DNA from 2 places in the Niabella sp. CPT15-335-S11 genome. Region 1 is predicted to be linked to the other one. Evidence: riboswitches for the same ligand, from Rfam matches in the RefSeq annotation. Region 1 holds a riboswitch; the other holds the start of a gene.
The links. A riboswitch is a leader RNA that binds a small molecule or an ion and turns the genes downstream of it on or off. The one in region 1 is predicted to bind thiamine pyrophosphate.

Region 1 (14,940 bases):
AAATTCATTAAAAGGCGTGTTGGAATAGGTCGGGTGTGAATGGTTATTCTTTGCTGTTGCAAAATCCTTGTCTACGGGGATTTGCTTGTTCAGGAAAGGATAATCGAGGCGCAGGCCTGGTGTCAATTTGAATTGGTTTGTCACCGAGATCTCATCCTGCAGGTATAAGCTGGTCAGGTTAACGTTATAGGGGTTGGGCGGATTTCCATAGAGGTCATCCCGTGTGTTGGGGTGATTAGGGCTTATGGAATACGCACCACGGATCCGGCTGGGTTTTTCTGCAAGAAAGTCTGCCAGGTTCTTATATTCCCAACGTCCGTTCCAGGAGTTGATAAATCCATAGGTCAGTTTATAAAACTCATTATGTGTACCAAGGGTAAACTTATGAATATCTTTGGTCCAGGTAAGATTATCGCTCAGCTCAATCGTTTGCTGTTTCATATTATAGATGGAAGCCTCACGCCAGGTACCTGCCCATGCTGCTCCGCCGCCAATGTCCATGAACGGTGAAAGAGTACCTGGAAAATCCCTGTATTCGTGCACATTGACATAGCTGACATTGAATTGGTTGTTAAGCGTATTTGAAAATTTTGTTTTAAGTTCTGTTGTCAGATTCAGGTTCTTGGTGTATTGGGTGAAATCGGTAGAACCAAACTGAAAGTTTGTTGAAGTCCGTTCCAGGTTATTACCCCATCCGTTCGTGTAGATGCCGCGGAGGGTAAGTGTATTTTTGCTGTTCAGGTTAAAATCAAAGCGACCAAATAATTTGTCACTTCTTGTGAATATTTTGTAAGCGCCCATGTAGGAGCCAACATCGTAGTTGAATTTACTTTTCAGAAAATTAGCGATAGCAGATGCGTCACCTGCACTGATGGCAGCTCCCGGATCACCGGCATTATAAAATGAGGGTTCCTGCCTGCGGGTTTGCTCATAGTTTAAAATATAGAATGCTTTATTTTTTACGATAGGTCCGCTCGTTGTAAGTCCCCATTGATAGTCGTAAAATTCGGATCCCATTTTTGTTTTTGCACCGTCAACGCTTTTGCCTGTCAGTGCCGAGTTGCGTCCGTATCCGTAAACAGATCCGTGGAATGTATTGGTCCCGCTTTTGGTAACGGCGTTAACAGATCCTCCGGTGAAATTTCCCAGTTTTACATCATAGGGTGAAAGCTGCACCTGTACTTCCTGAATAACGTCCAGACCGTAAGGGTTTGTCCGCGTGCCAGATCCTGCTGCGCCTGATTGCCCGCCACCGCTGACACCACCAAAAGAGTTGCTGAAACCGATGGCATCGTTGTTGATTGCGCCGTCAATCGTAAGGTTGTTATACCTGAAATTTGTTCCTGCATAGGAGTTGTTATTGGATTGAGGTGTCAGCCTGGTGAAGTCCGTAATACTACGGCCAATGGAAGGAAGGAGGTTCATCTTATTTCTGTCTACAGTCAGTCCACCCAACTGCCTTCTCCGGCTGGTTGTAACTACAACCTCCTCCAGACTGGTATTGCTGGGGTTCAGGACTACCTGAATATCGGGATTGTTCCCGAGGGTGAGGGTCACTTCCCTGAATTCCTTTTTTTCGAATCCTACGAAAGAAAAGGTGACGGTATAAGGGCCGCCCGGCCTTAAATTCGGGATTGTAAATAAACCTCTGCTGTTCGTTTGTGTGGAAGTTTCAAAACCCGTTGGTTCATGTTTGATGGTGATCGTTGCTGAACCTATGGCATTGTCCTTATTATCTGTCACTCTACCTGAAAAGGTAGCTGTTGTTTCCTGAGCATTCAGGAGTGCGGGGCTAAATAAAGAAATACCCATAAGCAAAATCAGCCCTCGAAAAAATCTGGTCATGTTTAAAATTTTTTGCGAAGCTATTTTGAGTATATTAAGAGAATGTTACCCGTATATTAACTTAATGTAAACTGAGGGATACTACAACCCGTAGAAGTGCCCCCGGAATGAAAGCGACCGCTATTAAACCCGCGTTTTTTTTAGAAAAGGGCTTGCCTCCGGGTGATTTGAAAATTCCGGATTAAAAAATCTTATCCTGCAGTGGCCAAATTGTTTTATACCGTTTTAGTTTGGGCGTGTCAGATTTAGATAATTGATACGAGGTAGCGCTGTTTTTATCCGGAGATGGATGCTAGAAATATTTTCGCTTCACGCAGGGCGTCCTGACCGATCCTGTTCAGGGTAGCCATCCTTTCGGGGAGCGCTTCCTGCAACGGCCCGGTCTCCATTTCATCAAGCAATGTCTTTAATTTATCATCTAGACCCATGATGGAAATCGTGCTCTTTAGACGATGAGCAAGCGATTTAAGTTCTTCCATATTGCTATCTTGCAAAGCCTTCGACATAAGTTCTAAATCTTGCGGGAGACTGATCAGGAATTGATTCGTTACTGACCTTTCGTATTCCTGATCGCCCTGACTGATACTGAACAGGTAATCCAATTTGATAGTTTTATAATCAGATTCGTGTCGCGTATCTGCCCTATTTTTCAGACCCTCTTCCGGATCTGAGAGATAATGGGAAAGCATATTAAACAGATCAGTTTCATCAACCGGCTTTGCTAAATAGTCGTTCATACCGCCACGAATACATTTTTCTTTCTCCTGGGACATCGCGTGAGCCGTCATGGCAATAATGGGAATGTTGGAACCCAACTCAGACCTGATGATCCTGGTGGTGGTGTAGCCGTCCATACCCGGCATCTGGATGTCCATGAGGATGAGGTCGTAATTTCTTTCCTTAATCATCGAAATGGCGGTTGCACCATCGTTGGCCACGTCTGATTCAATACCCTGGGTAAGCAGGAGTTTTGTCACCAGCATTTGGTTGATTTCATTGTCTTCCACGACAAGGACCTTTTTGCTATGTGTCCTTCGATTTGAATTTTCGGGCATCTGGCTGATGGCAGGAACTTCGGAAGTGTCACTTTTTTTGAAGGGAAGTTCCAGAAAGAACCGGCTTCCCTTTCCCTCCTCGCTTTCAACAGTGATCTTCCCATTCATCGTCTTCACGAGGTCCCTTACGATCGACAGCCCAAGCCCGGTGCCACCATAACGTCTGGTAGCGGCTTCATCTGCCTGGTGGAACCGCTCGAATATAGCGTTCATTTCTCTGGGGTGTACGCCAATGCCCGTATCAGAAATAGTAGTCAGCAAAACCACCTCATCCGCGGTTTCTGACATTTTATCTACCCGGATATCCACTTTTCCCTTCTCTGTAAATTTCAGTGCATTTACAATCAGGTTAGAAAGGATTTGACTGAATCTGGCGGCGTCTCCTTTCAGTACGAGGGGTACTGTTTGGTCTGTCCCGATATGTAAAGCAATCCCTTTGTCAATCGCTTTCGGTTCATAAATATCAAAAACAGTCTGTAGTATTTCTCTTGGGTGAAACGGCTCCGACTCGATTCGCATCATTCCGGCTTCTAGTTTCGAAAGGTCCAGGATATCATTCACGATATGCAAAAGGCCATCGCCCGCTTTTTGGATGTAGCTAACATATTTTCCTGCTTCCTCATCCAGTTCTCTTCGTTTCAGGAGGTTAGTGAAACCGATAATGGCATTTAACGGCGTCCTGATCTCATGGCTCATATTTGCCAGGAAATTCTCTTTGATCTTGGCGGATTCTCTGGCCTTGGATTCAGATTCATTGAGTCTTCCGATGAGTCTTTGCTGATCGAGCATCTTATAAGTGATATATCCGAAAATGAAAACGGATGCGAGCGCTGCAATTAGCGCCAGGATTGTACCGAGTGCTTTCGCTGTCTGGCCATCTTTATTCGCGTCATCAATCGACAACTTCACGTTCACGGACTGTTTATCATCAATTTCCTTCGCTAGTAATCTGATCGAATCAGCGAGTTCAATAGCACGAGGGCTCCCTGTCAGTTTCTCTGCTGCTTCTTTCCCTTTTGCGTTAAGTGTTTCAATGATCAGCCGGTTAATGGCAATTTTTTGATTAACAAGTCCCCGGAGTTGTGTCTGCAGATTGGCAACAGCCGGATCAGTCTCAAGGGAGTCGATGATGTTCAGCGAGCTTTCAATATGTTTTAAATCACTTTCAGTATGTTTCTTGTGTGCTTTTGACACGGCTCCTTTGATGACTTCTGCCCGGGTTCCAGCATCCACTGCCAGTACATTTTTCTGGAGGTTCTGTAGTTCTCTCTTGACCCGCTGAAATCCCATCAGGTCCTTATTGCCCGAAATGAGTTGGTTAATACTTTTATTGGAGTTGAATTGCAGGAATACAATCAGCGTGATAGATAGCAGGAAAATAACTACCAGCAGGTATCTGAATTTCGGAATCATACGCGGGAGATAATACCAAACCTAAGAAATTTTCTAATTTGTTACATTTCGGGGATAAAATATACTGCTGATATCAGGTCCGGTCATTTTGAATTGGTTGTAATACCCCAAAAAGTGCGGACGAATACGATAAGGTCTGAGACTATGGCAATGGAAAGCAGGACGATCGCCAGATTTTTCTTTAGGAAGTAGATTTCATAGAGCAAAGCGTAGGTTAATACTGCCAGCAGGACAGAACAAATCAAAAGGATCCCTATTTTTTTCCGGTTAACCATCCCCATATCTTAAAATAGACGACAAGAGCCTATTTTAAGACGAAAGTAAGATAGCAGTGTTCCTGCTGTGTTTTCAATCGCTAAAATGGCAAATTCCATCGGTAAACGAGGGGAGGCGTTAGCGGGTGATTTTTAGCTGTCTAAAGAATATTCAGTCTTCGGTTGAGTACATTTCGGTATGTATCTGCCACCGGTACGGGCCGACCATCGATAATCAGTGCGCCCTGCTCAATAGAATCGATCTTGTCAATTGCCACCAGGTAGGAGCGGTGCACCCTGATGAATTTAGAAGCGGGTAACCGGTCTTCAACCGATTTCAGCGTATTATGTATGGCAAAAAATTTTTTAGACGTGTAGATTTTTACATAGTCTCCCATGGCCTCCGCGTAAAGAATTTCTGAGATTTTCAGTCGCTTGACAATATTGGAGTCGCGGATAAAGATAAATTCATCGCCGCTGACTGACAGTTGTTCTGTCCGGCTTTGTAGAATTTCCCTGGCTTTATCCATTGCAAGCAGGAATCTGGCAGGCTGAACAGGTTTGACAATATAATCAGCTACGCTCAGTTCAAATGCTTCAATCGCGTAATCTTTTTTCGAGGTTATGAAAATGATCACAGGTTTTTTCTCACCCAGGTTTTTTGTAAGCTCAAGTCCCGTCATATCCTTCATCTCGATGTCTAGCAACAGGATGTCAACGGGTTGCTCCATCAGGATTTGATGTGCTTCAAACCCATTTTCACATTCCCCGATGACGGTCAGGTCTTTCACCTGTGAAGCAAGCTTTCGAAGGGTGCTTCTGGCAATCTTGTTATCATCCACAATGAGACAAGTCATCTGAGTCATACCATAATTATTAAGCGGAATACAAATGTAAATGAAACCGCCTAATCTCAGCTTTCAGGGGCGAATCTTCCATTGTTTAATCGTTTGAGATGTATCAGCCCGTCAGTGAATCAAATCCTGCCGCAGATGATTTGATTTGCCGTTCTAATCATCCTGGTACGCTTCATTAGCATTTCCTGCAGGATATTTCTCCAAAATGTTAACGCGTGATTTTCATCAAGATATTCTGTTCTAACGATTTTGAAAGATGATTTAGGCTAATTTGTTAAAGTTCCCCGGCGTGGGCAATATTGCATTTTGTCAGCCGTTAACTAAAAGACTTGCCCGGCCCGCCTTTGGCGCTCCAACCCGGGAAATTTAACTTAACAAGAGAATTGACGAATTACTATGCACCTGAGTTTGAGGTTGAATCTGTTCCTATTATTTAGTTTCGCAGTGACGAATATTTCATGGACTGCAAATCATACAGGGTTGAAACACAAATCAATCCAACACGTCCGTCATCAGAATCCCGGGGCTGGGATATCCGCATACGCGGAAGCGATATACGACAGTATCGGCCTCGATGAATGGGGGCTGTCAGAAGTTGCTTTTGCAGCCGCTATTAACGGATTCACCGAAATGAAGTCAGAAGGATTGCTGCAAAATGATTCTTTGCTTACCATCATCGATTTTGACCAGCCAAGTATAAATAAAAGGCTATATGTGGTGGATGTTAAGCATGCAGTTGTGATCTTCAATACCTGGGCTGCTCACGGTAGGAATTCAGGTAAGGAATGGGCGGAATCGTTTAGCAACAAGCCTTCTTCTCTGAAAAGTAGCCTTGGATTCTACATCACCAGCCAGACCTATTCTGGCAGTCATGGTTTGTCACTTCGGTTAAACGGCGTAGAGCCGGGAGTTAATGACAAGGCCCAGAAAAGGGCGATCGTCATGCACGGCGCATCGTATGTGAGTCAGGCGTTCATTGATGAACAGGGTTACCTCGGAAGAAGTCATGGATGCCCGGCCATTCCACTCGTGCTGGCAGAACCCATTATTGATAAAATAAAGGGCGGGTCCTGCCTGTTCATCTATAACAAGACATACCACGCAACCAGCAAGTTCTCACTGGGCTAACTGTTTGGTTTACGGTTGGCGCAGCCGTCATCAATTAATTTCAATTTTCGTCACAGACTTTTGCAGTTCTTCGAAAGATTTGCCCCTAACTTTGCAATCTAAATCTGCATGCATATGAGACGATTTGTTTTCAATTGGATTGCTCTGACAGCATTGTGCTTTGTTCAGCTTGAAACAGGAGCAAAAGTTTGGTTACCCGCCATTTTTAGTGATAATATGGTCTTGCAACAGCAGTCTGCTGCCGGCATCTGGGGTAAAGCTGATCCCGGAAGGACGATCAGTGTATTTACTTCCTGGAATGGTAAGACCGTCCGGGTGAAAGCCGATGGAAAAGGCGATTGGCGAACGAAACTACCGACACCTTCCTTCGGAGGGCCATTTACGATAACGATAACTGAAAAGAACAGGATTGTTTTTAAGAACGTAATGATTGGAGAAGTGTGGCTTTGTTCCGGTCAGTCAAACATGGAGATGCCGCTCGCCGGCTGGGGCAGGATCAATCATTTCCAGGAAGAAACAGATAAGGCTAACTACCCGCAGATCCGGTTATTGCAGGCAATTCACAAGACTGCAGATCGTCCGATTGACGATCTGGCTGTGCGAAACGGGGGTTGGGAATCTTGCTCACCTGCGACGATACCTGAGTTTTCGGCCGTGGCTTATTTTTTCGCACGGGAAATTTATGAGAAAACGAAGATCCCCATCGGGCTGATCCATTCATCCTGGGGAGGTACTATTGCCGAGGCCTGGACGAGCTTTGAAACCCTCAGATCGCTCCCTGATTTTGCGGCTGCAGCCACGGCAATACACAATTCGCCAGTTAGCGCGGCCACAATTGATTTTCCGGCAGCGCTAAAAAGCTGGGAAAATAACCTGAAACAAAAGGATCCAGGTTTTAAGGGAGGGAATCCCGGATGGGCCGCTGGTAACCTGGATGTTTCAGCGTGGAAAACGATGAACCTGCCGGTGCTTTGGGAGAATGCAGGGCTGCCGGATTACGACGGTGTTGTTTGGTTCAGGAAGCAGATCCGGGTTCCGGAATCCTGGAATGGGGAAGATCTGGTATTGAGCCTGGGTCCTGTAGACGACCAGGATATTACCTGGTTCAATGGTCATCAGATCGGTGCCACAAATCTTTACAGCACGGCCAGAGTATACAAAGTACCAGGTAGCCTGGTCAAAAAAGGTGAAAATACAATTGCGGTCAGGGTTTTCGATACCGGCGGAGGCGGGGGAATATATGGTGATGCTGCAGATATGTTTATCAAAAATAAAAAAGGTGATAAGATCAGTCTTGCGGGGACCTGGGTATATCAGCCTTCTTTTTCAATGAAAGAAGTTCCGCCGCGGCCGGCGGATCCATCAACCCCAAACAGGCCAGCCGTATTGTATAATGCAATGATCAATCCAATTATTCACTACACCATTCGCGGAACTATCTGGTATCAGGGCGAGGGTAATGCGCCAAGAGCCTATCAATACAGGACTTTACTGCCTGCGATGATCACCGACTGGCGGCAGAAATTCGGAATCGGCGACTTTCCGTTCTATATTGTTCAGCTCGCCAATTTTATGAAGAGGGCAGAAAATCCTGGGCCTTCCGCCTGGGCAGAACTTAGGGAAGCCCAGCTTTTGACGGCTGAAACGCTCTCCAGGTCTGGGTTGGCCGTAACCATTGACATCGGGGATGCGCTTGATATTCATCCCAAGGACAAGCAGGATGTGGGTAAGCGGCTCGCTTTGATTGCATTGAATAAAGTCTATCATAAAGGGAATGAATATTCGGGTCCTTTATACCGGTCGGCTAAAGTAGAAGGTGATGCCATCCGTATTCATTTTGATCATGCAGATGGGCTTCAGGCCAGGGGCGGATCGCTTCATGGATTTAGTATTGCCGGAAAGGATCGCAGGTTCTATTGGGCCGATGCAAAGATCTCAGGAAAAGACGTGCTTGTGTCTTCGTCCCAGGTAAAGGAACCGGTTTCGGTTCGCTACGGTTGGGCCGATAATCCTGATGTTAATCTCTTTAATGGCGCTCAGTTGCCTGCTTCACCCTTTCGGACCGATTCCTGGGAAGAATCTACTTTTGGTAAGAAGTAACATCAGAACCCAAGCGTTACACCAAAATTCCAGTTGATCCCTGCCTGCGGGAAATAGTAATTTTCCGTGGTCATTGTTCCGCCGTACCGGTAAGAGTAAGTGTAACCGTTGTTTTCGTATTTCTTATCAAAAAGGTTGTTTACCATTAAAATAAAACTCGATTCTTTAAATAATTTCCCTGATCGGTGATATCTTAGTCTGACGTCGCTTAATGAGTACGGGTTGATACTCCTTAGTCTGTTAGATGCGTTGTCCAGGTATTGACGGCTCACATACTTTTCGACCAGGTCCAGAAAAAAATGATTTTTCTGTGAGGTGGCGGTAAAGGGTTCGAATGTAACGGTCGCGCCCGCGATGGTATTAGGTGAAAATGCAATGTCGGTTTTGTGTAAATGCTCCTCAATCTGTCCGCCCTGATCATAGTTGTCTGCGTATTGCGTCAAATCGCTGATCTTATTTTGGCTGAGCGTGGCATTTCCCTGGACCTGGATCCAGTTGGCAGGTTTTAAAGATGCGGTCATTTCGATTCCGGCCCGGTAGCTGTTCTCCACATTGGTACGTACATAGGCGCCTACATCATTTATCTTCCCGGTGAGTATAAGCTGATCTTTGTATTTCATGTAGTATCCGTTGATGCCCGCCTGAAACCCGGAAGACTGGAAGTTGTAACCAACCTCGATGTCCTGTAGTCTTTCCGCTTTTGGTTTGTTAGCCGTTGAGGCTTCAAAATCATCCCGGTTTGGTTCCTTATTGGCAACTGCAAATGACGTATAGACCTTGCTGCTTCTGTTATAAGCATGTTTGATCAAATAGCTTAGGCCGACCTTGGGGTTAAAAAAGGTATAATGGTTGTCCGATTCGATACCGGGGTTTGTCCGAAAGCCGTGGATCAGATAATCCACATCCCGCACTTGCAGATCGCCAAAGGCAAAGAATCCAGAAAGAATCTGTTGTTCCAGCTTTGCAAAAAAATTGACATCTTTTTTGAGGGAAGTAAGACGGTACCAGCGGTAATCCAATGGAAAGCCCATTTCCGCCCATTTGACATATCCATAGTGTCTGCCGTCATATCGGGTAAGAGCTCCGCCCAGACTGATCCCTGTGTTTTTCTTGCTGTAATTGGCTGAAAAGACTGATCCGTAATAAAAGTTGTCCAGCCAGAGCTGCCTGGTGAGGTTTGTTGTAGTAAAGTGTTGGTTGCCGATGGTGAGCGTATCTGGTAGTCCATAATCAGAGAAAGTTTCCCCGGCTTTATATTCATTATAATATCCCTTTCCGCGGGTTAGAAATCCGCTGATGTTGGCGGTCCAGCTTTCACCGAATTTTTGATTGATAAATAGCTGGTAATAATCCTGCTGGTAATTGTCAGTCTGGTCGTTATAGTATTTGTTATCGCTGATTTTTCCCAGGGTGTTCGTTGTGCGGCCGATTGCATCCAGTTGCTTTTCATAATCTACCGGAGCCGATTTATCAGTATAGGAAGTACCAATCCCGTTCCACGCCTGGCCGGTTCTTTCCTTGCCTGTCATCAGGTTAAATTTAATCGCTGTTTTTTCATTGGCCGATCTCCAGCCCGAAATGAAATGTAGTGATTTCAGGTCGGAGAATGCCCGGTCGATATATCCGTCCGAGTTCAGTTTGGACAACCTGAGGTCGAACTGGAAGCCGTTATTCAGCAGGCCTGTATGGGCGAGCAGCGTGTTTTTCCAGGTATTAAACGATCCGTAAGCCGAGCTGATAGACGCGCCCGCGGCTTTTTGTTGATCCAGGTTTGAGATGTTCACCGAAGCTCCAAAGGCACCCGGGCCGTTGGTGGAGGAGCCCACGCCGCGCTGAACCTGGATGGATCCGGTGGATGATCCCAGATCCGGGATATCAACGAAAAATGTTCCCTGAGATTCCGGGTCGTTGACGGGGATGCCATTAAAAGTCACGTTGATCCGGGTAATATCTGTACCCCGGATCCTGAGTGAGGAGTACCCCACGCCAACGCCGTCATCTGAGCTTACAACGACGGAAGGGACCTGGTCGAGCAAGCCCGGCAGGCCCTGACCCAGGTTCTTTTTCTGAATTTCGGGGGAGCTGATGTTACTCGCGGCAAAAGGTGATTTCTCATTTACTCTGGTGGCCCTGACTTCTACGGGCGCCAGGATGTGAAAGCTGTCAGTCAGAACACTGTCTTTCTGAGCAAAAGATGTTGCAGCTGCCATAACGAGGCAGGCGGTCAAAAAATTCCTCTTCATTTGTTTTTTCATTAAAATGTTAAAAAAATGAGAGGGAAATGCTGAAAAAAGAAGGGATTTGAATTATTCCTTCCCTGCGCAGGCATTACCCTGATCAGGTTTGCGGGTATTATCTCAGCTTCAATCGACAACTGTCGAGATCTGCACCCCGGGAAACACTGAAGTTTTGTCCAGGTCCTTAAAATCTGGACGGCCGCAAAGTTAATAAATATTTCATCTTTCAACTAATTCTTTCACAAGCTCGCCACAGACATCAATTTGGGTTGCATTAATTTTTAGTAGCTCTCGCCATTTTTTAAAAGTATTCAGAAAAACGAAAAACATCAACAACATGGCTGAAAATGCTAAAACAGCTAATAAGTATTGTTGCTTTGGAAGGTAGACATTCTTAATTTGTTCGTAACCCGCCCAAAACGTAATGGTCGCCATAAAAACACCCGGAATAGCCGAAACCAACGCGTAGCCTTTCCTATTTAATCTAATCAACATGGTCGTACAAACGATCAACGCACACGCCGCTAAAAGTTGGTTGCTGATACCGAACAATGGCCAAATGCTACTGACATTTCCAGTATAAACCAGGTAACCCCAAGAAAATGTAAAAATAAAACTTGTAAAAATTATACCGGGTACCCAGTTCTTATCATTGAATCGGGGTATGACTTTCCCAAACATTTCTTGCAGAAAAAATCTCCCTACTCTCGTTCCGGCATCAATAGCAGTTAGGATGAACACGGCTTCGAACATGATTGCAAAATTGTACCAATATGCCATAACATCATCCATGAATTTTATTTTATTAAATATATGCGCCATTCCAACGGCAAGCGAAACAGCCCCTCCTGTCCGGCCATATAAGTCGATGCCGATCTTTTCACTGAAATAATCTAAGTCCGAAACTTTTAAATTCGGATTTTGCGAAAGGAAAATATCATATGTCTCTTTTGGCGTATTTATAGCGAAGTAGTCGCCCGGGATGAGCGTACAAGCAGCTATTAATGCCATTAATGCAACAAATCCCTCTACTAACATTGCCCCATATCCAACGAAGAGTATCTCTTTTTCATTTGTCAGCATTTTCGGCGTAGTACCAGTAGCTATAATAGCATGAAAGCCAGATATAGCGCCACATGCTATAACAATAAAAATGAATGGTAGAACCGGACCACCAATTACCGGGCCTCCGCCATTGATAAACTTGGTCATTGCAGGCATTTGAATCGTTGGGTGGACTAAGATTACACCAATTGCCAGCATTAGTATAGTTCCGATTTTTAGATAGGTTGACAAATAGTCTCTGGGCACCAGTAGCAACCAAACGGGCAACACAGAAGCTAAAAAACCGTAAATAGCTATTGCTATTGATATCGTTTCTAATTTCCAATGAAAAACACGACCGATCATGGGTATTTGGATAAGTTCATGGCCGCCAATAATAGACGAGATCAGTAAAACGACACCAACAATGCTTGCTAGTGCGACTCCCTTTTTTCGGAATCGCATAATCAACCCCATTATTATCGCTATTGGCATCGTTGCTATAACCGTAAACAGGGACCACGATGCTTCATGCATGGCACTGACACATGCCAGCGAGAGTCCTGCCAATGTTAAAACTAAAATGAAAAGAATTGCAAATCCTGCGATTAGCCCCGTCCCGTTGCCTATTTCTTTGCCAGCAATTGAAGCTAGACTCTGACCTTTATGACGGACCGAAGCAAACAAAACTACCATGTCGTGAACGCCGCCTCCCAGAACACAACCGATCAAAATCCATAACGCCCCAGGCAAATACCCGAATTGAGCCGCTAGAACTGGCCCTACCAGCGGTCCGGCTGCCGCAATTGCCGCGAAGTGGTGTCCGAACAAGACGTTCTTGTTTGTTGGAACATAATCCTTACCGTCTGAGAATTCAATGGCTGGTGTTGGGTTATTAGCATTTAGTTTTAATACTTTGCGCGCTATAAATATTCCATAATACCTATACGCGATGGCGAAAACCAACAAAGCGACAAAGACAAGGGTAAGTGCATTAGCGCCATTTAGGGCCTCCATTGAATAACGATTTAAATGGTGTGTATAGAATAGATCACGTTAACGAAACATCGACGAAGCATCTATTTCACTTTGCGATTTAAGCTCAAGGTTTGTCGGCACCTGCCAGGAAAGACTCCTTTTCACCGAGATGTTAATTAGTTCTGAAATGCGCTCTCTAAAATTTGCCCTTTCGAAAAAAGATTTTTTTTGAGTCGGTTGTAAGGAACATCTTGGACAGATGTTTTATTATTGATTGCCAGTACGGCAGCGACACCAGAAGATTGACCTAAAATCATGAAAACGGGTTCCATCCGAATGGACCCATAGGCGATATGACTCGCGCTAACGCAGACGGGTACGACTAGATTAACACACTCTTCTTTTTTGGGGATGATTGAACCGTACGAGATCTGATAAGGCTTACCCGGATGTATGCCCACATCACCCTCATTCTGTACAAATCCCTCATCGTTTACAAATCTTTGAATATTATGTGAGTCCATGGTATAGGATCCCATGCCGATAGGGTCTGGTACTACTCTTGTTCCAAGAACGTCATTTTCTGTGGTCACATAAACTCCTTTCATTCTGCGGGCTTCCCTAATATAAAGTTGATGAGGCCAATTATCATTATCAACGAACTCATCTTTTGCTAATCCCCACGCTTGCATTTCCTGGCGAATCTTCTCCGGCACACGTTTATCATGAGATACAAAGTACAACAACCCCTTTTGATAATTTTTATGATCTTCGATTATTTCTCTCCTCCTTTCATAATTGGCGTCGGGATAATCATAGTTCATACCAATATAATCACTACTGAATGGGCCGTGATTATTCGTATCAGTTTTCTTATTTGGAATGACATCAAATTTAGAGAACCATTCATTCCAGCCACTCGCAAACACCCTGGCCAATAATTCATATTTGTCGGGATCATATCTTTCAGGTTTTTCAAATGGACGCAGGTTTTCTTTACAGTTGCTCATACATAGACGAAAACAATAGGCCTGAATTTTATTATCTCCTGAACAATTAGGTGCAATTTTTGCCGATGAAATGAAAGGCAAGAGTCCGCTTTCAGCCTTGCCAGGTACCACGTAGGGATCGATTTTCGATTTAAAATAATGACCATGATGATATACGCCATTCTGGACTCCATTCCATTTTTCATTATAAACTGAACAGGCTTCCCTTCCAACAGTATATTTGACATTTGACGCTGCCATTAGATCACCTTCGTACGTAGCATCAATAAAAACTTTCCCTTGAAAGACTTTTCCTGAAAGTGTTGAAATGGACGTGATCTTTTTATTCTGAGTTTTTACACCTGCTTCCCTGTCTAACCATTCATCTCTATATACAGTAATTTTATAATCTCTTATGAAATCTTCAAATACCTTCTCGGCTACGTGTGGTTCGAAAATCCACATTGTTCGGTTTTCGCCGTCAATTGCCGGTGTACCTTGCCCTTTATTCCCGTACTCCGATTTTTTCTGCCATTTCCAGGCCTTATCCATATTATAATGCAACCAAATCTTATGATAGAATTCCCGTGCCAACCCGCCGATCACTGATTTATCCCCCGTATCCGTAAATCCTAACCCTCCCGAGGTTAACCCACCCAAATGCTTATCCGGCGAGACTATTATTACTGATTTTCCCGATCTTGCTACTTCAACGCCTGCAATGACTGCAGCGGCTGTTCCTCCGTAAATAATTACATCAGCACTATGAAATGACTTCGTTCCCCAGGATAAAGAGGGGACGATCAATAGCCATAGAATGAAAACTTTACTCATATGTTATTATCATTTTATTTCTACTTCCAGGATTTGTTTATCGGCAAGGATTTTTGATTTTAAAACGTTATAGTCCAGGTCCTGCACCGTTTTTTTGCTGTCAATTGCCAGGGACGCTGCCGTAGCGGCTGATTGTCCTAACACCATAAAAACTGGTTCCATACGTATTGAACCAAATGCTATGTGAGTTGCACTCACGCAAACTG
Region 2 (14,940 bases), 150 kb from region 1:
TTCAAAATGCGCGAGGATCGGGCCGATGTGATTGTTCCGGCGCTTTTAATTTATAATAATGTGATGAAGTGGGCGGGAGCTTCTGAAATTCTGGTCCCCAAGATCGGACTCGCAGACGGTCTGATCCACGCATTGTATGACGAAGTTGTAAAGAATGCATTGAGCGGGAATTAATGCTGTATTATTTACGGCGATTATGGTCCTCAAAATATTGCACGGTCAACTTTCTTTCTTCCGGTTTGTAAATATTTAAGTAATCCAAATATAAAAAACATGCCAGTCAATAAGGATATAAAGCGGGTAACCACCCACACGATACAGAAAATGAAAGAGTCGGGCGAAAAGATCGCCATGCTGACTGCCTACGATTTTTCGTTTGCCCGCATTATCGATACCTCTGGAATCGATATTATTCTGGTGGGCGACTCGGCGTCCAACGTCTTCGCGGGGCACGAAACCACCCTGCCGATCACCCTGGACCAGATGATCTACCATGCCAGCTCGGTGATCAAGGGAGCACCCCGGTGCCTGGTAGTGGTGGACCTCCCATTTGGATCCTACCAGTCGAACTCGGAAATTGCACTTGCCTCGGCCGTCCGGATCATGAAAGAAACCGGCGCTCATGGCGTCAAACTGGAAGGCGGTGAAGAAGTGCTCGATTCGGTGAAAAAAATCGTATCAGCCGGCATTCCGGTAATGGGCCACCTGGGTCTTGTGCCGCAATCGATCTATAAGTTTGGTACTTATGCCGTAAGGGCAAAAGAAGAGGAGGAAGCACAAAAACTTCGTAATGACGCCATGCTGCTCCAGCAAGCAGGATGTTTTGGCCTGGTGCTGGAAAAAATCCCGGCCGGGCTGGCAAAGGAGGTCACTGAGAGCCTGCAAATCCCCGTGATTGGTATTGGCGCCGGGAAATACTGTGATGGGCAAGTACTGGTAATGCATGATATGCTGGGTATTAACACGGAATTTCACCCGAAATTCCTTCGCCAGTATCTGAATCTCTATGAACTGTCCAGCCAGGCGGTGCAGCAATATATCAAGGACGTAAAAACGGGTGATTTTCCGAACGACCAGGAACAGTATTGAGTCGAAACGCTCGAAAAAGGCCGGCAAAAATCTTCCGGGACCTGAATGTTGTGCTAGTCCGCAAACTTTTTCAAAATCCATGTTTAAGAAATAGTTATCATCTATATGTCTAATTTTGCGAACCTTAAAAATGGTATATATATTATGAATGGAATATTGAAGAAAACAGCCGGGTTCCTGTTGCTCGTACTGTTGTCCACTGGAGCTATTGCGCAGGAAAGTCTACCGCATGGATGGCATTTGCTGGATCTGAAAAAAGATGGGTTTTACGGGATCAGCATGGACAAAGCCTATGAATTTGTTAAATCAAAGGGTCTGAAAAGTACACCGGTGACCGTCGGGATTATTGATTCGGGTATTGACACAACCCATGAGGATCTGAAGGACGTACTCTGGGTGAACACGAAGGAGATCCCGGGAAACGGCATCGACGACGACCACAACGGATATATCGATGATGTTCACGGATGGAATTTTCTGGGCAGCCGCGATGGCAAGGAAAACGTGGACAAGGACTCATTTGAGGCAGCGCGCCTCTATTGGAAATGGAAAAGCAGGTTCGATGGTAAATCTCCGTCTGAAATTCCCGCACGCGACAAAGCCGATTATACTACCTGGCTCAGGGCAAAGTCTGACGTTTTCAAGGACCATATGGACCCTTCGGAAAGTGCCGTAATGATTCGTATGGCAGATGCGCTTAAAGTGGGTGATGAAACTATCCGGAAGGATCTTAAGAAGGATGTTTACACTTGCAAGGACCTTCAGTCATATAACCCGCCTACGATTAATTCCAGATACGTAAGAGAAATTATGATCCAAACCTGCAAAGGCAACGAGAACGATGAAATTTCCAACACGCAGCTTCTGTCAGAAGTTCAGAAAGATGTGGACAAGGTCAATAATGGCAAAGAGGCACCACCCGCCTACAGGGCGATGGTCGTAAAGGATAATTACGATGATTTGAATGACCGGTTTTATGGCAACGGAAACGTATATGTAAGTAAAGACGCCGCGATGCACGGCACCCATGTGGCCGGTATCATTGGCGCGGAACGGGACAATGGCAAGGGTATGAACGGCGTGGCCGATAACGTCCGCCTGATGAGCATCCGCGCGGTTCCCGATGGTGACGAGCACGACAAAGATATTGCCCTGGCAATTCGTTACGCGGTGGACAATGGCGCCAGGGTTATTAATATGAGCTTCGGAAAAGGATTTTCACCCGAGAAAAAATGGGTGGATGATGCGGTTCGTTATGCGGTTGGCAAGAACGTATTATTGGTACATGCCGCCGGAAATGATGCTAAAGACGTGGATACTACTTTTAATTATCCCTCGGCTGAATATCTGGATGGAAGCCGGCCTGCGACGTGGATCACCGTTGGGGCCAGCGGTGATGAAAAAGCCGGCGGACTGGTTGCTTCTTTCTCAAATTACGGGAAGAAAGATGTTGACGTTTTTGCGCCGGGCGTGAAAATTTATTCCACGGTTCCGGGAGGAGATACCTATCAAAACCAACAGGGAACCAGCATGGCCTCACCGGTAGTAGCGGGTATGGCAGCTTTCATCATGAGTTATTACCCGGGATTAAGCGCCCTTCAGGTTAAGCAAATAATCATGCAGACGGTAAGCAAACCAACAAAAAAAGTAAAAATCCCCGGCGCAAATCAGGATGTTCCATTTTCAGACCTCTGTGTCAGTGGAGGCATCATCAATGCTTATGAGGCCATAAAACTGGCGGATAATTTGTCCGCATCCAAGATAAAGCCGGCAGGGAGAACGACGGTTCCAAAAAAAACCACGCCTGTCAAACGAGCTCCGCGGAAAGGCAGATAACTTGGTGTTTAGCGAAATCCGGCCGCAAAATTCGCTATTTTGAAACTTGCTCCGAATTTCGTATCTTCGATAATTAGCGCATCGGGGTGCTTCTACTTTAAGCTGAGATAATACCCGAAAACTTGATCTGGATAATGCCAGCGTAAGAAATGCAACAGTTTCGAATATATTATTAAATTATTGTTCCGTCAGGCAGTGTTTACACCGCCTGACGGTTTTTTTTTGAGATTATGGAAAAAGAATTGATCAGGCAGGAAGTCGTGAACTGGCAGAACCGGAAGGAATGGTTCTTCAACCGGGAATTCACAGATACCTATGAGCAATGGTACGAGGGCAGATACAAAAGGGCGGAAGTATGGCAAAAGAAGGTGATGGAACAGTTGGTTTCTGCCGATCAGCGAATAAAAACCCTGCTGGAATTTGGTTGCGGCACGACCCGGTTTACAAGGTGGTGGCAGCAAATTGGCATTGAAGCCACCGGGGGTGATATTTCTCCTTTTATGCTTGGGCAGGCGGTGCACCTTTTTGAGGGAGACCTGGTCATGGCAGATTCGCATCACATGCCTTTCAAAGACGGGAGCTTTGATGCCCTTGCTTTCATCACCACATTCGAGTATTACAAAGACCCCGTCCAGGTGATCCGTGAAGCCTCCCGCGTCGCGAAATATGGGATTGCCATGGGTATGATGAACCGGAACACACCGAAGTTTTTCAGAAGAAGGATCCAGCAGGCTTTTGGAAAGAATCCTTTTTACGTTACGGCCACATTTTACACACCCCACAAGCTCATCGGCATCATCGAAGAAGCGCTTAAGGGCCGGCACTATTCAATCTCCTGGACCTGCACAGGTTTACCTAAATGGTTCCCTGTGCAGCAATGGAGTCTGCCGCTGGGCGATTTCTTTGGATTGTACATCGCGTTCAACGACCGAACTCATGAAACAGGGGAAAATCAATAAACCGGCCTTTGAAAATATATTCACTGGGTTTCTTGGTGAACAATGCGACCAGGTTCTGGCCGGACCGGCATTTGGCGTGGATGTTGCCGTGATAGACCTTGTCGGCGACAAGGCTCTGGCGGTGACGAGCGACCCCCTCTCCTACATTCCATCGCTGGGACTTAGGGAATCCGCCTGGCTTTCTGTACACCTGATGGCCAACGATATGGCTACAACAGGTTTCGGACCGCAATTTGCGCAGTTTGTGCTGAATCTGCCCGCGGGTATTCCGGAAAGTGATTTTATCACTTATTGGAGATATATTCATCAATTTTGCAAAGAAACCGGCGTCAGTATCACCGGCGGTCATACCGCCTTTGTAGAGGGGCAGCAATCCACACTGGCGGGCGGCGGAACTTTTTTTACGGTAGCAGAAAAAAGCCGAATCCTTACATCCGACAAAGCCGAAGCTGGCAATCTGATTCTGATGACCAAAGAGGCCGCCATTTCTTCGATGTCCATTCTTGCGAGAAGTTTCCCGAATAAAGTCGGCCTTGAACTTGGGCCGGAGATCCTGGACGCAGGAAGAGCTTTGTTTGAGCGCACCACTGCACTGGCCGAAGGGCTTATTGCGGGCGGACTAAACCAGGTTGAACGGGTAGTGACGGCTATGCATGATGTTACGGAGGGTGGCGTCTTGGGCGCAGTGTACGAAATGGCTGAAGCATCGGGCAACGGCGTAACCCTGTACGAAAAGGAAATCACCGTAGGAAAAGCCGTCAGGGAGATTGCTGGTCTTTTTTCGCTGGACCCGCTGTACTGCATTGGAGCAGGATCTATGCTGATGGCCGTAGAAAAAGGAAAAGCAGCTCTACTGATCCGGAAGCTGGCGGAGTCGGGAATTCGGTCGGGCATTATCGGCCAACTAACCCCGGAACGGGAAGGAAAATTTATGGTAACCAAAGAGGGAAAATCAGCATCACTCAATTACCCTGAAAGGGATCCTTATTGGGAAGCTTTTTTTCGCGCTTTAAATGAACATTGGAATTAAATGAAAATAAAAGGTGGCCTATATCTGATCGTGGATGCACTGCTTGATAAAGCGCTGCTGATGCAAAAAATGAGAACGGCGCTCGGGAACGGGGTAGCCATTGTGCAGATTTACCATACAGAACAGGCGGAGCTAAGCACGATCAGCGAGATCATCAATCTTTGCCATACTTATGAGGTGCCTGTCCTGGTAACTGACCATTGGGCATTACTAAAAACACTGCCAGCGGATGGCGTACACTTCGATAGTATTCCCGATGATTTTGAAACGATCCAAATGCAAGTCAACAGGCCGTTCCTGAAGGGAGTCACCTGTTCCAATGATTTGTCGGTCATCACAAAGGCAAATGAACTGAAATTTGACTATATTTCTTTTTGTTCCATGTTCCCATCTCCTTCCGCGGGGAAATGTGAAATTGTAAAATTTGAAACAGTGAGGAAGGCCCGCGCCATGACAGATATTCCATTCTTTGTTGCAGGCGGTATCAGGCCGGAAAACTTGCCTGAGCTTTATGATATTCCATTCGATGGCGTGGCTGTCATATCAGGAATTATGACCGCAGATGACGTTGCTGCCACAACCCGGGAATATGTTTCCGGATTAATAAAAAATAAACAACCATGAGACTCGAGACAATCAATAAACTTTGTTGCCCTTTTGACAGAGAAGATCTTGAACTTCAGATTATAAGCCGTGATCTGAACGGGCAGGTCATTGAAGGAGTGTTGACCTGCACCCATTGTCACAGATACTATCCCATCATCAGTGGCATTCCCATTATGTCTCCCGACGAATACCGGCAAAAAGAACTGGAAGCGCCGGTAGTCAGCAAGTGGGATGCGGAATTAAATAATCCCGCGACTGGATTCAAACTGCTTGAATAAAAATCACTGTATGGCGACCTTTATTACTAAACAGTGAACAGAGGATTGTGTAGTCGGCTCCACAAGCGCTTTAAAAATAACCTACACCGTTTTTATTCAACACCACCCTTTCGTACCGGGTCCATTACCGGTGGCCATGAAATGATCTGACCCTGGCTGTTTTTATCGCTGAGGCGTCTCTTCTCACGGGATGCCCGATCCGGATCTTCACTGGCCATGTAGGCCAGGATCGCGGTTGCCACCACGCTTCGCCTCAGTTCATCAAACACGATCTTATCATAGGTATCCAGGTTCGTATGCCAGGTCACCGTTCCGTAATCCCAATTGTTGGTCCCCAGGTAAAAGGAGGGCACACCCGCTGCAACGAATGAAGCATTGTCCGAACCACCTCCCGAGGGCGTTCCAGGGAATGCAGTTTCAATGTCAGTAATGCCCGGTGGGATGGCGCGCAGCCATCTTCCCAGAAAATCATAGGCATTCAAAAATCCAGCTCCGTTGATAAAGTTTGTCCTGCCTGTTCCGCCGTCCTGGTTAAACACTGCCTGAATATTCTCAACCACTTCAGGATGATCTTTTACAAAAGCTCTTGAACCATTCAGGCCCTGCTCTTCGCTGCCCCAATGCCCCGCCAGTATCGTCCGTTTAGGAGAAGGATACCATTTTTTCAAAAGTCGCATGGCTTCCATGACGATCAGGGTGCCGGTACCGTTGTCCGTGGCCCCGGTGCCACCATCCCAGGAATCCAGGTGCGCAGAGAGTATCACAAATTCTCCCGGTTTTTCGCTGCCCCTTATCGTTCCGAGGGTATTGAAAGCAGGCTGCATGCCCGTTTTTTTGGATTCAGCATAAAGCTGGACTACAGGCTTTTTTCCGTTTTCTGCCAGCCTGTAAATCAATCCATAATCCTCCAGTCCCACATCAAACACAGGAATTTTTTTTGCGACAGTGCCGAAGATTTTATTCGCGCCATAGGTGCGGCTCCAGTTAGAACTGATCACTCCGGCTGCACCAGCTTTTTCAAGTGACAGAACGATATTACGAGCGCTGAAGCCTGAACGCTGGATACGATGTTGCCAGGCCGCTTCAGCCTGTTCCCTGTCGAGCTTCATTTTTTCATACGCTTCTTTGCGGGCATATTTCTCCCAATTATCATTTGGCCGGCCGGTTGGCTGGGGCATACTGACAAGAACCAGTTTGCCTTTCACCTGTGGTAGCATCCGCGCAAAGGACAGGGAGTCCGGAGCATCCGGCAGGATCACTACTTCCGCTGTCACCCCCTGTTTGGGCGTCGCGGGGCTCCACGCAAGTTGAGTTCCTGAAAGGGTTTTGACCCAGGGTTGCAGCATATCCGCATGCGATACACCTCTCTCCCAGCCCCTCCATTGCCCCCAGGTCTGGTTTTCCGAAGGAATGCCCCAGTTCCTGTAGGAATCCATAATCCAGTCCTGCGATTTTTTCATTTTCGACGAACCTACGAGCCTGGGGCCGATTCCGTCCATTAGTTCGGTCGCTAACCTTTCGAGCTGGGAATGTTCGAATGCGTCCTTTACGAGGTTTTTGACCAAAACAGAATCCTGTGCAAACAACGGCGCCAGTCCTGGCAGCAGCACCATCAACAAAATAAACTTCCTGAACATCGTTAAGCTGTTTTGCGGCTAAAATAGTTAAATGTTCGGGTTTTACCCCTTTCTCATTGATTTATAATAAATTTGTCCATTAAAAAAGTTCACATGCCGCTTCATCACTTATTCGTTATTTATTTGATCAGTTTCCTGCTTGTCTTTCTCCCATCTTACGGTTTATCGCTTTTGTTCAAGAAAGCGGGTCAGGCTTCCTGGAAAGCCTGGGTTCCATTTTACAACACCTGGGTGATGCAGGAGATTACGAAAAGGCCAAAGCACTGGGTCTTCTGGCAATTCATTCCTGTTGTTGGCTGGTTTATTACACCCGGCACTTTTATTGAATTCGCCAAAGTATTTTGCAGATTTTCCTTCGCTGATCATACTGCCGCTGCGCTATTAGCGCCATTTTATTTCCCCTGGCTGGCTCATAATAAAGACGCCCGGTTCATCGGACCCGAAGGTGTGAAAAAACACCGTAAGCCGGCCTGGCGCGAATGGGTTGACGCAGGTATTTTCGCCATTGTGGCTGCTACGCTGATCCGCACGTTTATTTTTGAAGCCTATGTAATCCCTTCAAGCTCTATGGAAAAAACCCTGCTTATCAATGACTACCTTTTTGTAAGTAAACTAAGTTACGGTCCAAGAGTACCCAACACACCGTTGTCGGTTCCCTTTATTCATAATTATATCCCGGGGCTGAATACTAAATCCTACACCACTCTGCTGGAACTGCCTTATATCCGCTGGTTTGCAAACCCGGTAAAAAGAAATGATTGTGTGGTATTCAACTTCCCTGCGGGTGATACCGTTATCCATGCGCCGGGTTTTGAATCGGCAAATCCCTACTATGATATAAAGAGAAGAGCTGCGGAAGGATCTGTTTCCGATCAGGAAGTGCTGAATAATCCAGGTCAATTCCCGGTGGTGGCGCATCCGGTTGACAAGACCGACAACTATATCAAGCGTTGCGTGGGTATTGCCGGTGATTCGCTGAAGATCGTCAATGGTAATGTGTACATCAACAATGCACCTGCGTTTCTTTCTCCAACGTCGGCAACCTATTATAATTTCCGGACCAAGAATAACGCAACGATTGATCCTGACTTCCTCCGTGAGGCCGGGATTTCACTGAACCTGGAAAGCAGCAGTTCAGATTTTAATATGTTTCATGATGGATCCTACCAGGTAAACCTGACGCCGAAGGAACTGGAAATTCTGAAAAAATTACCAGTCGTTGATGTTTCAACGATAACGAAAGATATCTTCCCGGCGGATGCGATGATATCAACCGCGTTGTTCCCATTTTATGACACCCTGCATAAATGGACGCCCGACAATTATGGTCCGGTATGGATACCAAAAAAGGGAGTAACCATTACGGTCACACCTGAAAACCTGCCCTATTACAGCCGTTGTATCAGAACTTATGAGAAAAATAGTCTGGAGGTTAAAAATGGGAAGATTTACATCAATGGCGCCGTAACGAATCAGTACACTTTTAAAATGAATTACTATTGGATGATGGGCGATAACCGGCACAAATCGCAGGACAGCCGCTTCTGGGGATTTGTACCCGAGGATCACGTGGTTGGAAAGGCTTCGTTGATCTGGTTTAGCTGGGAAAATGGCCCAAGGTGGAAACGCCTGTTCCGGATTATTAAGTAAAACGACGTAACTTTATATGCCCCTTTCTGTAGAGAGGGGCATTTTCGTCTGAATACCCTTCTGCGAAATTAGCCGGAGGTGCAGTGAATTTTTGTATAGGTTCCTCCTGGAAATAATAATTTCGCTCAATGGTGATATTTAATTGTTTTAATAACTTGACCGATGAGAGAACAAAATTTTCAATTTTCCTACCGTGTGTACAGTAACATGGATGAATTAGGAAAAGAAGATGCACGTTTGCTGAAACTGGCCCGGGAAGCCACTGCTAAAGCTTATGCCCCTTATTCCAGGTTTAATGTGGCCTGTGCGGCCAGACTGGAAAACGGAAGGACGATCATAGGAACGAACCAGGAAAACGCATCCTATCCCGTAGGTATCTGTGCTGAGCGGGCACTGCTCGCGAGCGTTGGTACTCAATATTCCGATGAACCTATTGAAACGATGGCTGTCTCCTATCACGCGTTAGATGGCAGCAGCGATCATCCCATTTCGCCCTGCGGTATGTGCAGGCAGGCATTAACTGAATACGAGAACAGAGCAGGTAAACCCATCCGTTTGATCCTCTCGGGTCTCGAAGGTGAGGTGTATCTGATCAGCAACGCCAAAGACTTGCTGCCACTGGGTTTCAGCAATCGGGATCTCGGCAGATAGCTTTCGCATCCCCTTCATTTGAGTCTTTTTGCTGACCAGTTATTTGGCCGGGGTGATGATGATATTCCTAAATTCAACCGGACCGTGATCACCCTGGAAATAGATAGGTCCAGGTTCACCCTCATTGCTATCCAGCGCCCCACCCGTTGGCCCCGGAATCTCCTGGTTGCTGATGATGGTCTTGCCGTTTGCAACGATGGTTACCATTCTTCCAATCAAAGTAATATCATAGGACTGCCATACATTAGGGCCCTTGGTTGCCATTTCGCCCGGGGTCAGGAATCCATAAATTCCCCCAAACAAAACATTAGACGGATGGGCGTCTGCCGGACTGTCTTCAATCTGCAGCTCATGCCTTCCCCTTAAATAAATACCACTGTTGCTTCCTTTCGGATAGCGAAACTCAACATGCAGCTTGAAATCTTCAAATTTCCGGTCTGAAATCAGGTTGCCTCCGGCTTTACTGTTAGCAAGAACTCCGTTCTTCACCACCCATTGATTCTGACCTCCAACCGTATGCCAGCCATTCAGGTCTTTGCCGTTGAACAACTTTACAGGAGTTCCCCATACAGGGGCCTTGGATCTTTTCATCAGGGGCGCCCGTACTCCTTTAAAAGTATATTTCTTCCCATCGCTCTGCGTAACTGTTCCGCTCACTGAGTTCCCCTGCAGAGTACCTTCAATCTGAAAATCTTTATCGCCACTTTCCCATTGCGGCGGGATGCTGAACCAAAATCGACCGTTGTCGAAAAACACTTTTGCAACCGGCCGCACGCTGCCTACAACCGCAACATAATATCCTACCAGTGTCCGGTCACCCGAAAGTTTCACTTCCATCCAGGAAGGCATGGCCTTTCCGTTTACGTCGAGCGTCAGGTCCCAGCGTCCGATCAGTTCTTTTTGATCGCCAGCTTTACTATCGTTTTGTACAGAATAATTTGCGTTTGCATTCAGCAATCCGGTCATGGTTAAACAAACCATGGAGAGAAAGAAATAGCGCATGAAAATCGTTTTAGCTTTGATAAAAAGTGAAAGGTAATGTATTATTAAAAACGGGGCAAACTGATTTGGTGCAGTAAGGGGTTTCAATTTCGTGGTGATCAGAGCATTTTAGTGCTTAGGCTATTTGCCAAAGCTGCTGCAGTTGTTTTTGCAAAAGACGAAAAAAGCCTTTATCTATAGCTCAGGTCCATTCCTTCACAAGGCTCACGCCCACCCGGCCGTTTAATCCTGGAATCGGCGCTGTGAGTTTATAGATCGTCATGCTGACACGTTCAGCTCGGGGAAACTGATCTTTTATTTTTGCAGCCATTTCCGTAAGTAGGGTCTCCAGCAATTCCCGGGGGCTCTGCATTTCGGACTTTATCAGTTCATATAGCTTTACATAATCTGCTGTTTCATCAAGCTCCCGGATAAAATCCTTGTCGTTCCGCAAGGTCAGAGCAACGTGAAATTCAAATTCGTTTCCTTGTTCTTTCTCCCTGGGATACAAACCGTGGAACCCGAAAAACTTCAGGCTCTCAAAACGAAGCGTGATTACCGGGTAGCCCATAGCCGGGATTTATATTATTTAAAAGATTAGATAATTAATCTAAGCCGTTAATAGCCAGATATTTTTCAGCATCTAACGCCGACATACATCCACTCCCTGCTGCGGTCACGGCCTGCCGGTAAACGCGGTCCTGCACGTCACCCGCGGCGAAGACGCCCGCCACATTTGTTTTTGAAGTTCCTGGCACCGTTTTAATATAACCGGTTTCATCCAGGTCCAGGTAGTCCTTAAATATTTCAGAATTGGGTTGGTGGCCAATGGCTACGAAGAACCCGTTGACGGGAATGACTTTTTTCTCACCTGTTTTATTATTGACGATCCTGACCCCTGTGACGTTCTTGTCACCCAGCACTTCTTCGGGACTACTATTGAAATGTAAGATTATATTAGGCGTTTTCAGAACCCGTTCCTGCATGATCTTGCTGGCCCTCATCTCATCACGGCGGACGAGCATATGCACATTGGCACAAAGTTTTGCCAGGTACAGGCCTTCTTCAGCGGCCGAATCACCACCACCCACGATGGCCACTTCCTTGCCCCTGAAGAAAAATCCGTCGCAAACGGCACAGGCACTTACGCCAAAACCATTGTATTTTTCCTCTCCGGGAATTCCCAGCCACTTGGCTGCAGCTCCTGTCGCGATAATCACGACGTTGGCCTCAATGAGCTTATCCTCGTCTATCCAGACTTTATGCGGATGTGACGAGAAATCTACCCGTGTAGCCAGTCCATAGCGGATATCGGCCCCCATTCTTTTAGCCTGGTTTTCAAAATCGATCATCATCTCAGGCCCCTGGATCCCAACCGGATATCCTGGGTAATTCTCAACTTCAGTCGTGGTTGTTAACTGTCCGCCCGGCTGAATTCCCTGGTATAATACAGGGCGCATGTTTGCCCGGGCAGCATAAACGGCAGCGGTATAGCCCGCGGGTCCGGAACCAATGATCAAACAATTTACTTTTTCTGTTACTTGATCTGACATATCTAATTGAATTTGAATAAAGACAAATGTAAAACTAAAATGTTTAAATCGGTAAATCTGTGATACAGGTTACAAAAGACGAAAATTCCGGCTCAATTTCGGATGTACGGCTAAACTGACAGAAGCTGCCTATCTGCCGACCTGGTACACATTGGTTTTCGCAAATCAAAACAAAAATTAAGTAAAATTTTAGATTACTATGGTATAATATTAATAATCAATTACTTTAATAGATAAATAGTCATTCAATTTCGAACTACACTTTCCAAATAATTTTAGACTGATTTTCCTAAATATTACTAAAATGATCATTTTGTAACAAAATCGTAATTAAATTTTGTTTTAGTACAATAACCTATTAACTTCACTTCCAGAATGGATACAACGAATAAAAAGTACAAGGCGCTCATGGCAGGCGCAAGAGAACTCTTCTGGAAACATGGATTCAAGCGCGTATCAATTAGCGAGATCTGTAAGAAAGCAGGAATCAGTAAAATGACCTTCTACCGTTACTTCCCCAATAAGGCGGAGTTGGCAAAAGCGATTTTTGAGCTTGAAGTTAGCAAAGGTCAAACACAATTTAAAGAGATCATCCAGAGTGAACGCTCACCTGCCGAAAAGATAAGAGATTTGCTGCTTCTTAAATTCGAGAGTACCCGTTTTATCAGTCCCGAATTTCTGAACGATTTTTATCTGGACAGCAGCTCTGACCTTAAAGAATTTGTCAAAAACAAAACCCGGGAAGCCTGGGAAGTGCTGAAGGACGATTACAAAAAGGGAATGGAACAGGGTTTATTCCGGAAAGACATCAATCTGGATCTGCTTATCAGGGTCCAGTATCACCTGGTTGATCTGACCAGCGACAAGGAGCTTTCCCGCCTGTATCCTAACCGCCAGGAATTGATCATGGACCTGGCCAACCTGTTCATTTATGGCGTTGTACCGCACGATTAATACACTCAGACTACTCAGTCAGATTGCCCTGGCTGTAATGCTAATGCAGTGTTCCCCAGTATTGGCGCAGGATTCTCTGCGTTTAAGTGGACTGGTTTCAGCTTATACGCTCCTGAATTCGGACAGCAAATTACCCTGGTGGAACGGTGCGCGGTTCATCCCTCAATTCAATTTTGCAGACACCTTCGCAAGCAAGAAATTATTTGACCTGGAAGCATCCGCGAATATTTACGGGAACGCGGGATTCAGGCCTTTTGATTCGAGCCAGTTTAATGGTACCGTAAAACCATACCGGCTGTGGGCCAGGTACAGTACCCAACAGTTCGAGCTACGTGCAGGGCTCCAAAAGATCAATTTCGGCTCCGCGACAATCCTGAGGCCCCTCATGTGGTTTGACCAGTTGGACCCGCGAGACCCTCTGAAACTTACTGATGGTGTGTGGGGTCTTCTTTCCCGCTATTACTTTCTGAATAATACCAATATATGGCTTTGGGGCCTCTACGGAAACGATAAATTAAAAGGCTGGGAAACTTTACACACTGTCAAAAGGACTCCTGAGTTCGGCGGCCGGATCCAGACTCCCGTACCGAAAGGAGAAGCCGCATTCTCTTATCACCACAGAACAGCCAACGGTGAACCGTGGTCAGATTCGATCAATCATTTCGGCAGGGTGCCTGAAAATCGTTTTGGATTTGATGCGAAATTTGATATGGCTGTTGGATGGTGGGTGGAAGCCTCCTGGTCACATTTCAAAAAGAACTCCGTGGAATCGCTCAACCAGGAGATTATTAACCTGGGAATGGATTATACCTTCGGACTTGGAAATGGACTAACAGCCACTTACGAGCATTTATTAGCGGCCTCAGGTGAAAAGGCATTTAACTTTCATAAATATCTGACTTTCTCATTGTTAAGTGCATCATACCCTGTTGATCTGCTGGACAACCTGTCGGTCATCCTGTATTATGACTGGAGTCGCAGGAGAGCCTATAGTTTCTTAAACTGGCAGAGACAGTATAACAATTTCGGCCTGAACATCATGGGATACCTGAACCCAAGGGACTACAATATTCCCACACAGCCTTCGGGGGGATTACTATATGCCGGAAAGGGAATCCAGATAATGTTCGTGTATAACTTTTAACTTGAATAGATGATCAAAAAAATTCAATGTTCAACACATGACTGACCAATTAATCATCCACACAGAACAACTTGTAAAAAGGTTCCCGATGGGTAAGAAATCGTTCGAAGCGCTTAAAGGAATTACCATCGATCTGGGAACCGGCGAGTTTACCGGACTGGTTGGCCCCAGCGGTTCGGGGAAAACCACCCTGCTGAATATTATCGGGACCCTGGATAGCCCGAGCGCCGGACTGGCCCTCGTATTGGGAAAATCCGTAGGTAGCCTTAGCGCAAAGGAAGCTGCCGCACTCCGCAAAGAAAAGATCGGTTTTATATTTCAAAGCTATAACTTACTGCAGGTGTATACGGTGTATGAAAACGTGGAGTTCCCCCTTCTGCTACTCAATTATTCTGCCCCGGAGCGGAAAAAAATGGTCCTGGATGCCCTTGAATGGGTTGGTCTCACGGACAAGATCAAACAAAAACCACCTCAGTTATCCGGTGGCGAAAGCCAGCGGGTAGCGATAGCAAGGGCCATGGTCAAGCGTCCCTCGCTGGTTCTGGCGGATGAGCCTACGGCAAATCTGGACG

Region 2: another riboswitch for thiamine pyrophosphate. It lies ahead of AC3WS5_RS07915 (class I SAM-dependent methyltransferase); the one in region 1 lies ahead of AC3WS5_RS08565 (TonB-dependent receptor).

What each region holds. Positions count from the first base shown of each region.
Region 1 is NZ_JBYTEI010000002.1:469,053-483,992, reverse strand. Features, by position in the region: gene AC3WS5_RS08590 (TonB-dependent receptor) at 1-1,845, opposite strand, end outside; gene AC3WS5_RS08585 (response regulator) at 2,121-4,313, opposite strand; gene AC3WS5_RS08580 (LytR/AlgR family response regulator transcription factor) at 4,729-5,433, opposite strand; gene AC3WS5_RS08575 (murein L,D-transpeptidase catalytic domain family protein) at 5,905-6,552, shown strand; gene AC3WS5_RS08570 (sialate O-acetylesterase) at 6,667-8,652, shown strand; gene AC3WS5_RS08565 (TonB-dependent receptor) at 8,655-10,895, opposite strand; TPP riboswitch at 10,950-11,056, opposite strand; gene AC3WS5_RS08560 (carbon starvation CstA family protein) at 11,109-12,950, opposite strand; gene AC3WS5_RS08555 (FAD-dependent oxidoreductase) at 13,088-14,734, opposite strand; gene AC3WS5_RS08550 (FAD-dependent oxidoreductase) at 14,744-14,940, opposite strand, start outside.
Region 2 is NZ_JBYTEI010000002.1:318,538-333,477, forward strand. Features, by position in the region: gene AC3WS5_RS07900 (Ppx/GppA phosphatase family protein) at 1-174, shown strand, start outside; gene panB (3-methyl-2-oxobutanoate hydroxymethyltransferase) at 274-1,089, shown strand; gene AC3WS5_RS07910 (S8 family peptidase) at 1,234-2,925, shown strand; TPP riboswitch at 2,998-3,091, shown strand; gene AC3WS5_RS07915 (class I SAM-dependent methyltransferase) at 3,156-3,884, shown strand; gene AC3WS5_RS07920 (AIR synthase-related protein) at 3,862-4,914, shown strand; gene AC3WS5_RS07925 (thiamine phosphate synthase) at 4,915-5,538, shown strand; gene AC3WS5_RS07930 (Trm112 family protein) at 5,535-5,798, shown strand; gene AC3WS5_RS07935 (M20/M25/M40 family metallo-hydrolase) at 5,891-7,435, opposite strand; gene lepB (signal peptidase I) at 7,529-9,085, shown strand; gene AC3WS5_RS07945 (cytidine deaminase) at 9,248-9,736, shown strand; gene AC3WS5_RS07950 (3-keto-disaccharide hydrolase) at 9,776-10,738, opposite strand; gene AC3WS5_RS07955 (dihydroneopterin aldolase) at 10,920-11,288, opposite strand; gene trxB (thioredoxin-disulfide reductase) at 11,323-12,270, opposite strand; gene AC3WS5_RS07965 (TetR/AcrR family transcriptional regulator) at 12,646-13,224, shown strand; gene AC3WS5_RS07970 (hypothetical protein) at 13,202-14,368, shown strand; gene AC3WS5_RS07975 (ABC transporter ATP-binding protein) at 14,406-14,940, shown strand, end outside.